Regions from separate parts of the Spiractinospora alimapuensis genome, predicted to be linked through region 1. Evidence: riboswitches for the same ligand, from Rfam matches in the RefSeq annotation. Region 1 holds a riboswitch; the other holds the start of a gene.

Region 1 (5,096 bases):
GCAGTAGGTCGGTGATCTCCGCCGCTCCGGGGACGCGTGGGGAGTGGATGTCGTAGACGCCTGGGCCGACGGCCCGGGAGAACCCGGCGTCGTTGAGGTCGTCGAGCACCTCCATCCGGGACCGCGCCGCCTCGATGCTGGTCACGTCGGCGTCGAGCGCGTCGATCGCCGGCAGGACCTCGCCGAACTCCGAGTAGCACAGGTGGGTGTGGATCTGTGTGGACGCCGCGACGCCCGAGGTCGCCATCCGGAAGGCCGTCACCGCCCAGTCCAGGTAGGCCTTGTGCTCGTCGGAGCGGAGCGGCAGCAACTCGCGCAGCGCGGGTTCGTCCACCTGGATGATCCGGATCCCTGCGGACTCCAGGTCGTGGACCTCATCGCGGATCGCCAGCGCGACCTGCCGAGCGGTGTCGGCCAGCGGCTGGTCATCCCGGACGAAGGACCAGGCCAGGATGGTGACCGGCCCGGTGAGCATGCCCTTGACGGGTTTCGTGGTGAGGGACTGCGCGTAACGTGCCCACTCGACCGTCATCGGGCCGCCGCGGGTGACGTCGCCGTAGAGCACGGGCGGTCGCACGCAGCGTGAGCCGTAGGACTGTACCCAGCCGTGCTCCGTGGCGGCGAACCCGCCCAGTTGCTCGGCGAAGTACTGCACCATGTCGTTGCGTTCGGGCTCCCCGTGGACGAGGACGTCCAGCCCGATCTCCTCCTGGAGCCGCACCACGCGTTCGACCTCGTCGCGCATCACCTGTCGGTAGGCGTCGGCGTCGACCCGGCCCGCCCGATGGTCGGCGCGGGCCCTGCGCACCTCCTGGGTCTGGGGGAAGGAACCGATCGTGGTGGTGGGCATGAGCGGTAGCCGTAGCGCGTCGCGTTGGGCGGCCGCGCGGACCGCGTAGTCTCCGCGTCGCGCGTCCTCGGGCCGCAGTGCCTCGAGCCGCGCGCGTACGGTGTTGTCGCGCAGGTCGGTGGCACGGGTCCGGTCGGTCACGACGGCCCGGGCGGCGGCCAGGTCGGCGTCGACGGCGTCACGTCCCTCGTGCAGCGCGCGGTCCAGCAGTACCACCTCGCGTACCTTCTGGTCGGCGAAGGCCAGCCAGGACCGGACACGTGGGTCGAGGGCGGTCTCGCGCTCCACGTCGTAGGGCACGTGCAGGAGGGAGCACGACGTCGAGACGCTCACCCGGTCGGCGCTGCCCAGGAGGCGGGCCACGCGGCCGAGCGCGGTGTCCACGTCCGTGCGCCAGATGTTGCGCCCGTCCACGACTCCCGCCACGATCTCCTTATCCCGCAGCGCGGGTTCGGTGGCGAGGGCGTCGACCGTGTCGGGGTCGGACACGAGGTCCACGGCCAGGGCCTCCACCGGAGTGCGCGCCAGCACGTGGAGCGCCTCCCGGGGTGGTCCGAAGTAGGTGGCCACGCAGATTCCGGGACGCCGTACCTCCGACCCCAGCCGCTGATAGGTGTGCCTCAGCGCGTCCAGCTCCGCCGGGGATCGGTCGGCGGCGAAGGCGGGTTCGTCCAGTTGGACGACGTCCGCACCGGCCTCCTGGAGTGCCCGGAGGAGGTCGACGTACACCGGGAGCAACCGGTCGAGCAGGGACAGGGGCGAGAAGCCCGCCGGCGCGTCCGAGCTCGGCTTGGACAGCAGCAGGAACGTGACCGGCCCGAGCACCACCGGGCGGGGCCGGTACCCGAGCCCACGGGCTTCGCGCGTCTCGTCCACGGGCTTCGTCCCGTGCAGGGTGAACCGGGTGTCAGGACTGAGCTCCGGCACGAGGTAGTGGTAGTTCGTGTCGAACCACTTGGTCATCTCCAACGCCGGGGTGTCGTCGGCGCCACGGGCGGCGGCGAAGTAGGTGTCCAGCTCAGACCCGCCCAGCGCGGTGTGGCGTTCGGGGAGGGCGCCGAACAGGTGCGCCGTGTCGAGCACGTGGTCGTAATGGGAGAAGGTGTTGACGGGGACGGACGCCAGTCCCGCCTCGGACATGCGCTGCCACGCGTCGGTGCGCAGACGGCGTCCGACCTCGAGAAGTTCGGCGTGGTCCACTCGCTGGGCCCAGAAGCTCTCCAACGCCGCCTTGAGTTCCCGGTCGGGTCCCACACGGGGATATCCGAGGACGGTGGGGCCGATGCGCTGTGGTGCGTTCAACTGCTCTCTCCTCGCGAGCTCGTTCGACGAGCGCGGGCCTCGCGGGAGGGCTGCCAGGAAACGGCCGAGGGGGTCGCTGCGGACCCGTGTGTTCGGTCGTGCCCACCCGCGAGGCTCGGACTCAAGCGGGCACCGGGTGGTGACCGCTTGCCACGGGCAGGTCTTCGGACTCGTGGGCGGGGGCGTGACGCCCGTTCCTACCGGCTGCCGCTTCCCGGGCCCAAAAGACCCAGTGCTTTACCGCCTTGGCGGTGACAGCTTTCGTTCCCACTTACCGCTGCGGGGCAGTCCCGGACTCACACCGGGTTCCCTGTTGCCTTCCCAGTTCCGAGGCCGTGACCTCGGCACCGGGAAACCCACGGCGCTTTCGACCCTAGCAAACCGACCTCGGTCGCCCCCGGGCAGCCGCCACCGTGGGCAGAGAGGCGCGTCCGACCAGCGCCATCGGGCCCGGAGCGCCGCGCGGGGCCCACCCGGGAGGTCACGTGGCGACGGAGAGGCGATCCCGGACGCGAACGACCTGGCTGAGCAGCGCGAGGATCGGCAGCTCGATGAGGGGGCCCACCACCAGCGCGACCGCGATCAGTGGGCGATCCGGGAAGGCCGCCACGGCGATCGCCAGCGCGATCGGCGAGTTGCGGGCCGTCGTTGTCATGATCAGGGTGACCCGTTGGTCCCCCGGCAGGCGGAGCAGTCGGGAGGCTCCCCAGGCCGCCAGGGGTGCGACCACGAAGAACACGGCGAGGGGTGGCAGCAGCGCGAGAAGCTCCCCTCCGTTGTCGGCCACCGTCCGGGCCTGCCACGCGAACATGGCGAACACCGCGACGTAGAGCAGCGGGAGGACGAGGTGTCCCGCCGGGCCGACCAGCACCCGGTCCCGCCACTCGGGCCCGCGCAGCCGTGTGGCTCCCCACCGTGCGCCCAGCGCGAGGAGCAGCGGCACAGCCAACACGAGCAGTACGGACTCGACGAGGGTCCCCGCGTCCACGAACGTCGCCGGACCACCCAGCAGGAGGACGTAGACCGGCAGGAGCAGGAGCTGCAGGACCAGGTTCACCGGCAGCAGCGCGGCGGCGATTCCGGTGTGGCCGCGCGCCACGGCGGTGAAGACCAGGTACCAGTCGGTGCAGGGGGTGACCAACAGCAGTAGGAGACCGATGCGGAGGTCGGGGGCGCCGCCGAGCAGCCCGGCACCCAGAGCCCAGGCCAGCAATGGGGTGAACACGAAGTTCAGGACCAGGCTCGCGGCGACGACGGGCCCGCCGTTGCGCGTCTCCCGTATCCGGGAGGCGTCCATCTGCACGAAGACCGCCGCCACCATCAGCACCAGGGCGGGCAGCACCACGTGTCCGAGCGCGTCGCTCACGGGAAGGAGCAGGCCGGCGCCCAGCCCCGCGGCGGCGGCGCCGGCCACCAGGACCGACTGCAGCCGCTCCGCGATCGTCATGGTCGTGCGTCCTCCGTGTCCTCGTCCGGTCCGCCGGTCAGCCAGCGCACCGCCTCCGCGGTCCTGCCGTCGAGATCGGGGGCGACCTCGGGGGCCAGACGCGCGTGCAGACGGACCGTCTCTGGGGTGAAGTCGATGCGCAGCTCCAGGAACGGACAGCACGCGGTCTCCGCCGCCGCGAGCTCGGCCACGGCACCGGCGTGTTCGATCGGCAGCGCCCAAACCCGGCCGCGGGGTCCAGGGTACGGCTCGGCGTCCACCAGCAGCCCACGCCACCGCTCCAGCCGTTGGGTCAGCGCGGTGTCGCCCAGAGAGCAGCTCGGGGCGGCGCCGGCGGACAGCAGTGGCAGGGATACGACGCCGGCGGGCGGAGTCTCGGGAGGGCTCACGCACGGACAGTCCGCTCCACAGCCCTTCTCGGTGTCCGCGGGGCGCTCCAGGCTCTCGAGCGCGCCCCGCAAGAAGACCTGGAAGCGTTCGTACTCCTCAACGCGTTCCCGGGCGGCACGTAACCGCGCCGTCACTCGGCTCCGGAGTTCGTCCCGTACCTCCGAACAGGGCTGTCGTTCCCACAACCGGACGAGGTCGGCTGGGGTGAATCCTCCCCGCCTGGGTGACCAGGGGGATCGCGGTCAGAACTCCTGGTCGGCGTGGTCGGCGCCGGGAGGCAGGTTTCCGATGCGCTGCAGGTGGATCATGCGGGTGAGGCGGATGACCGGCCGGACCAGCAATTGGACACTGCCGAGGAGGAAGAACCAGGTCCCGGTCGTGGTGGAGGTGGGGGAGAAGAACATGATGCTGCCGACGATGAACCACACGGCGATGAGGGTGTCGTTGCAGATCCCGACAGCTTCGTACCGCTGCCGGATGACGAGTTCCTCGTGGCCGATCCGGATGTTGATCGGTCGGTCCCTGTCCGCGTTCGACACAACGCCATCGTCCCAGTTCACCCGGCTTCTGTTCGCGCAGCGCGCCGAGATGGTCAGGCCGCGGGCGCGCCACAGAGCTGGGTGTAGCGGCCGGGCGAGACGCCGATGACGGCGGTGAAGTCGCGGCTCAGGTGGGGTTGGTCGCTGTACCCCAGAGTGGCGGCCAGGTCCGCCCAGTCCACCGCGGTCCCGTGGCGTACCCGCTCGGCGGCCTCGTACAGTCGGTAGCGGCGCACCACGTTCTTCGGGCTCAGCCCCACATGGTCGGCGAAGCGTCGCTGGAGCTGACGGGTGCTCACCCGTTCCTCCCGCGCCAGGCTCTCGACGCGGGCGCTCGACGGATTCGCCGCGATCCGCTCCACCAGCGCGGCGGTGTCCTCCGCCGGGTGTCGCCCGGCGGGCAGTCGTGCGGCCAGGAAGGTCTCGATCTCGGCGATCCGGTCCTCCGCGGTCGACGCGGCGTTCACCGCGTCGCTGAGTCCCGTGCCCTCGGATCCGAACACCCGATCCAGTGCGACCTCGCGGTCGCGCAGCGCGGTCAGCGGACCGTCCGTGAGCGGACGGAAGC
Region 2 (5,096 bases), 2.7 Mb from region 1:
GTCCGCCGTACAGAGGTCCCAGGAAGAGGAGTCCGTACAGCAGTGCCAGCGGGTCACCCGTGGTGTCGTCGTAGCCGCTCAGGTACTCGGCGCTGATCGGGGCCAGCGCCAGAAGACCCAGGACGAGTGGCAGGCGGCCCCGGAGGGGCGTCGGTGTGCTGGACATGACGGGGACGCTACGCGGGGGCGGCGCTCACCTGGATCGGTCCACAGTCCCCCGCCTCCCGACTTTCGTCCCGGACGCGACCGGCCCAGGGCGCCGAAAGTGTCCGCCGTGGGGGTCTTCTGTTCAGGTCCCGAGGAAGGAGCGTAGGAGAGCGCTGACGCGAGCCGGTGCGTCCTCCTGGACCAGGTGGCCACTGTCGCGGAGGATGTGGAGTTCGGCGTTGGGGATCGTCCGGGCCAGCCGCTCGGCGCGTTCGGGTGGGATCCAGGCGTCCTCGGCGCCCCAGATCACGGTGACCGGCATGGCCAGAGTGTCGAGGCGGGCTTCGGCCGCGTCGGTGTCGCGGAGGTCGGCCTGGGTGATCTGCCGGTAGAACGCGGGCTGGCCCCGCTCGCCCAACCATGGCTCCACGAGGGTCTCCCGAACCTCTGTGCGGAGCTCTCGGTGGGTCGCGCCGGAGATGTAGCTGCGCACGACGGCCTCGTGCATCTGGGGTGGCAGTGCCGCCAGTACGTCGGAACCCTCGTTCACCAGCCGGTAGAACGGACTTCCCCAGGGCTGCACCGCCACCGCGTCGACCAGGGCCAGCCGGTCGAACGGGACGCCGCCGAGCAGGGTGGTGCGCAGGGCGATGGCGCCGCCGATGTCGTGCGCCACGACCGCCGGCGACTCCAGTCCCCAGTGGTCGAGGAGCTCGGTGAACACCCGTTGCTGTCCCGGGAGGGAGACATCCTGCCCGTCGAACTTCTGTGACTGGCCGAAACCCGGCATGTCCCACACGTAGACGGTGTGGTCCTGACCGAGCGCCTCGGCGACCTCACGCCACACGTAGGAGGAGAAGGGCGTGCCGTGCAGCAGGACGACAGGCGGGCCCGAGCCGAGCCGGTCCCAGGCGATCTGTCCGTTGGACGAGTCGAACGTCTGACCGAGGGTCCAGGGCGATTCCACAACCACACCTCCGTTACTGACTATTGCACTTAGATGGTAACACAGGAAGTTACCGTCATAAACCCGATGGCGGTAAACTGTGCTTCATGTCCTACCAGCGACCACCAGCTCCGGCGGAACTGCTCCTGATCGAGTCCTTCTGTGACTCGGCGGCGTTCCTGCACGGTTGGGATGCCTTCGCCGACCAAGAGTCGGCGCGCGCGTGGCTGAGCGAACATGGCCGTTCGGAGGCCGCGACCCAGATCGACGCAGGAGGAGTGGCGCGGCTGGTCGACGTGCGGGAGACCGTTCGTGGGCACCTCGACGGTGACCCCGCGGCGCGCGCCCGACTGAACGTACTCGCGGAGGAGTTGCTCGGTGTTCCGCGGTGGGACGCGGACGGCATGACGGTGCCTGTGGCGACGCCGGATCCGGTGTTGGCGGTGGCGGCCGACGTTCTCGCGGCGCTGGCCTCGGCCGAGATGTCCGGGCGGCGTGGGCGACTCAAGGTGTGTCGGGCACGAGAGTGCCGGTGGGTCTACTACGACCGCTCCCCCGCGAACAACAGCACCTGGTGCAGTATGGACATCTGCGGGGCGCGCCACAAGATGCGCGCCTACCGTTCCCGCCGGGACGCCGACTAGCGGCCGTGGTCTAGCGACGCGCGAGGATCCGGCGCACGCGGGCACGCGTCCGGTGCCAGAGTCCCCGTGGTCGGGTGCGGGGTGTGACCCGCAGTGGACGTGGTCCGGCGAAGGGGGCGCGCATGCGCAGCCCCTCGGTGGTCGCGTCGACGCGAAGGCGGTCCCAGCGCACGGCGTGGTCCACGGGAACCGTGGTCACCAGCGCACCGTCGGCCGTGGACACCACGAGTAGGGCGTCGCCGTCGCGGACCACCGCGACCTCGCCCCGGTGCGGACGTGGGGTCATCGAAACCGTGACGACGAGATCGTGGCCCTCCCGGCCGTAGTCGACCCGTGTGACCTCGGGGGGTGGTGTGGCCGTGTCGACGTGTTCCCTGAGAACTCCTGATGTGGCTGCGTTTCTCATGGAGTTGAGTATAGGGCACTCAACTTAATTGATGAAGATGGTGAGGTGTCAGTGTGACGGGCTTCTCGCTCCCCATACGCGACCAGGAAGAAAATCGATTGCCCGAATCGTCCGTGGAGGGTGAGATGGGGGTGGCGCGGAGCCAAGCTCGGCGTGTTCGTCGTGATTCCGATTCGCTGAGTGGAAAGAGTGTGTTGTCGCATGTGTAGATCGAGGTGCACGGGGGTCATCCGGGTGCGGAGCGCTGTCGTCAACGTGTGGAGGACACCGACCGCCTGACCCGGAACCGGTGTTCCCCCTCGTGACGCGGCGCGTTCGTGTGTACCCGCCGATCCAGTCATGAGGAGTCACCTCACAGTGTCCAAGCGACGCGACACCATCCGCACGCGCCGACACCGGGAGCCGGAGAGCTTCCGTTGCGTGCACTGCCGACTCGACGTCCCCACCCGGGCGTCAGGCACTCGGCACCGCAACCACTGCCCGAACTGCCTGTACAGCAAGCACGTGGACGCCCACACCTCGGGCGACCGCGCGGCCGACTGCGGCGCGGGCATGGAACCCATCGCCATCGCGGTACGTGGCGACGGGGAGTGGGTCATCATCCACCGCTGCGCCGGTTGCGACGCGCTCGTGGCCAACCGGAGCGCCGGCGACGACAACCCACTCATGTTGATGCGCACCGCCACCCGCCCACTCGCCCAGCCGCCGTTCCCGATGGAACGGCTGACACAGCTCTGAGGGGACGGGTGATCGGCTGGGGCGGTCACTCGACGTGGCCGCCCCAGCCAGGGCGGGGTGCGCCGCCGAGCGGCGAGCGTCAGTCCCAGTAGTTGAACAGGGCCTCGCCGAGATCGCGGGGCCGCCAGTACGTGACGTCCTGTGGGTCGATATCGGGCCAGGCCGTGGCGTCGAAGGGGCCTTTGAGTTCGGACGGCAGCAACACCCGGAAACCGGGCATTTCCGCCAGGACGGTGGCCAGCGTGGGAGTTTCGAGGAACGCCAGCGGGCCCGACTCCCTGACGCCGCCGGCGAGATCAATCGGTCGCGGCTCCGCGACCGCCAGCGTGGGCGAGTCGCGCCGACAGACGACGGCGACCGTGGACTCCCGGTAGGCAATGACACCCTGGTGGAAGTTGGGCGTCACACCGAGGGACAGACGGAACTCGTCCACCCTGCCCCCTGTGCGGCGGGCCGCCGTGTGGCAGGCACGCCGGAACGCACGCACGTCCGTCATCCGGCGATGCTATCCACGGCGCCGCGTCGACCGGGCGCACCCCGGCCGACGGGGTGGGCACGCCCCCTCGGTAGGCTCGTCCGCGCCGTGGTGTTCGGGAAACCGGTGAAGAACCGGTGCGGCCCTCGCCACTGTGATCGGGAAGGGCACGTGCTCCCCGCGAGGGGGTCACTGGACCACGGTGTGGTCCGGGAAGACGCCGCGTGACCGCTTGACCCGTCAGCCAGGAGACCGGCCACGGCATGTCCGGTCCATCCACGAGGCGTGGAAAGGCGGTCCCTGGCCGTGTGTGCGCGTATTTCTGTCCAACCTCCCGTTGTGCGAGGCCCCCGTTCTCGGCGTCCCTGGCGGGTGCCCGCGACGGTGGTGGCCCTGGCGGTCCTGCTCTCGGGATGCGGCGACGGTTCCGATCAGGCCGCCGAGAACGACGACGGTGCTTCCGGAGTTGGCACCACGGTCGACAACTGCGGCCTCGAGGTGGGGTTCGACGATCCGCCCGAGCGGGTCTTCGCCATGAACACCGGCGCGATCGAGAACCTGATCGAGCTGGGTGCCGAGGACCGCGTCGTTGGCGCGGTCGGCGATCTTGACCGGATGGACGAGGAGCTCCGGGAGACGGCCGAGGAGCTCAACATCATCCATCCCGGCGGAGAGGACTATCCAAGCCCCGAGACGATCCTCGACACCGAGCCGGATTTCGTCTACGCGGTGTACCCGAGCGCGTTCCGGGAGGACGGTGGCGTCGCCACGCGGGAGGAACTGCGTGACCTCGGTGTGCAGTCCTACCTCGCTCCCGGCCGCTGCCCCGACCGTGACGACGAGCGGCCGCTGGAGTTCGACGAGATCTGGACCGAGCTGCGCGAGGTGGGCGCCCTGCTCGGTGCCGAGGACCGCGCGGAGGAGGTCGTGGCCGAACAGGAGGACATCCTCGCCGAGGTACGCGCCAACCTCCCGGACGATGTTGGGGACCTGGACGTCTTCTGGTGGGACATGGGCACCGACGACGGCCCGACCGCCGGCGGATGCTGCGGAGCTCCCGGCATGATCCTCCGTGAACTGGGCGTCAACAACGCCTTCGACGACCTTCCCGGGCACTGGGCCGGTACGAACTGGGAGCAGGTCGTCGAGCGGGACCCCGACCTGGTCGTCGTGGCCGACTTCGGTGGGGGCGACGCCGACGACATGCTCGAGTTCGTCGAGGACGACCCGACGCTGCGGGAGTTGCGCGCGTTTCAGGAGGACGCGGTCATCGTCCTTCCGTTCTCCCAGACCACCCCGGGGCTGCGGAACGCTACCGCCATCGAGACGATCAGCGCGCGCCTCACTGACGAGACCGGCCAGTGAGCCTGTCGACCGCGCGATCCGCCCAGCGCGGTACCAAACCCACTCATGGCCATGACGCGCTGGCGGGGAGAGGCCGATCGCTGGGCATCGTGCTTCCCGTCGCCCTCGTCTTGCTGGGGGGGGTCGGTCGTCGTCTCGGTCGCCATTGGGCAGAGCGACCTGTCCGTCCGTGAGGTGTGGACCGTCCTGACCGACCGGCTCGGCCTCTCCTGGGTGCGAAGCGACGCCCTGGGGCTCTACGGCGTCGACGGCATCACCGACCTGCGCGCCAACCTCGTGTGGGAGATGCGGCTGCCGCGCGTGCTCGCGGCGGCGTTGGTCGGTGCCGGGCTCGCGGTCGTCGGTGCCGTCATGCAGACCCTCACCCGCAACCCG

Evidence for each region. A riboswitch is a leader RNA that binds a small molecule or an ion and turns the genes downstream of it on or off. The one in region 1 is predicted to bind cobalamin.
Region 2: it holds a riboswitch for cobalamin, as region 1 does, so the genes downstream of both, J4H86_RS02325 (ABC transporter substrate-binding protein) here and metE (5-methyltetrahydropteroyltriglutamate--homocysteine S-methyltransferase) in region 1, are expected to answer to the same signal.

The regions. Positions count from the first base shown of each region.
Region 1 is NZ_CP072467.1:3,215,117-3,220,212, reverse strand. It holds gene metE (5-methyltetrahydropteroyltriglutamate--homocysteine S-methyltransferase) at 1-2,152, opposite strand, end outside; cobalamin riboswitch at 2,291-2,523, opposite strand; gene J4H86_RS14835 (arsenic resistance protein) at 2,634-3,599, opposite strand; gene J4H86_RS14830 (hypothetical protein) at 3,596-4,123, opposite strand; gene J4H86_RS14825 (YrhK family protein) at 4,232-4,528, opposite strand; gene J4H86_RS14820 (helix-turn-helix transcriptional regulator) at 4,582-5,096, opposite strand, start outside.
Region 2 is NZ_CP072467.1:514,131-519,226, forward strand. It holds gene J4H86_RS02295 (hypothetical protein) at 1-166, opposite strand, end outside; gene J4H86_RS02300 (alpha/beta fold hydrolase) at 290-1,114, opposite strand; gene J4H86_RS02305 (CGNR zinc finger domain-containing protein) at 1,201-1,737, shown strand; gene J4H86_RS02310 (hypothetical protein) at 1,748-2,143, opposite strand; gene J4H86_RS02315 (RNHCP domain-containing protein) at 2,501-2,881, shown strand; gene J4H86_RS02320 (hypothetical protein) at 2,961-3,377, opposite strand; cobalamin riboswitch at 3,449-3,631, shown strand; gene J4H86_RS02325 (ABC transporter substrate-binding protein) at 3,696-4,721, shown strand; gene J4H86_RS02330 (FecCD family ABC transporter permease) at 4,767-5,096, shown strand, end outside.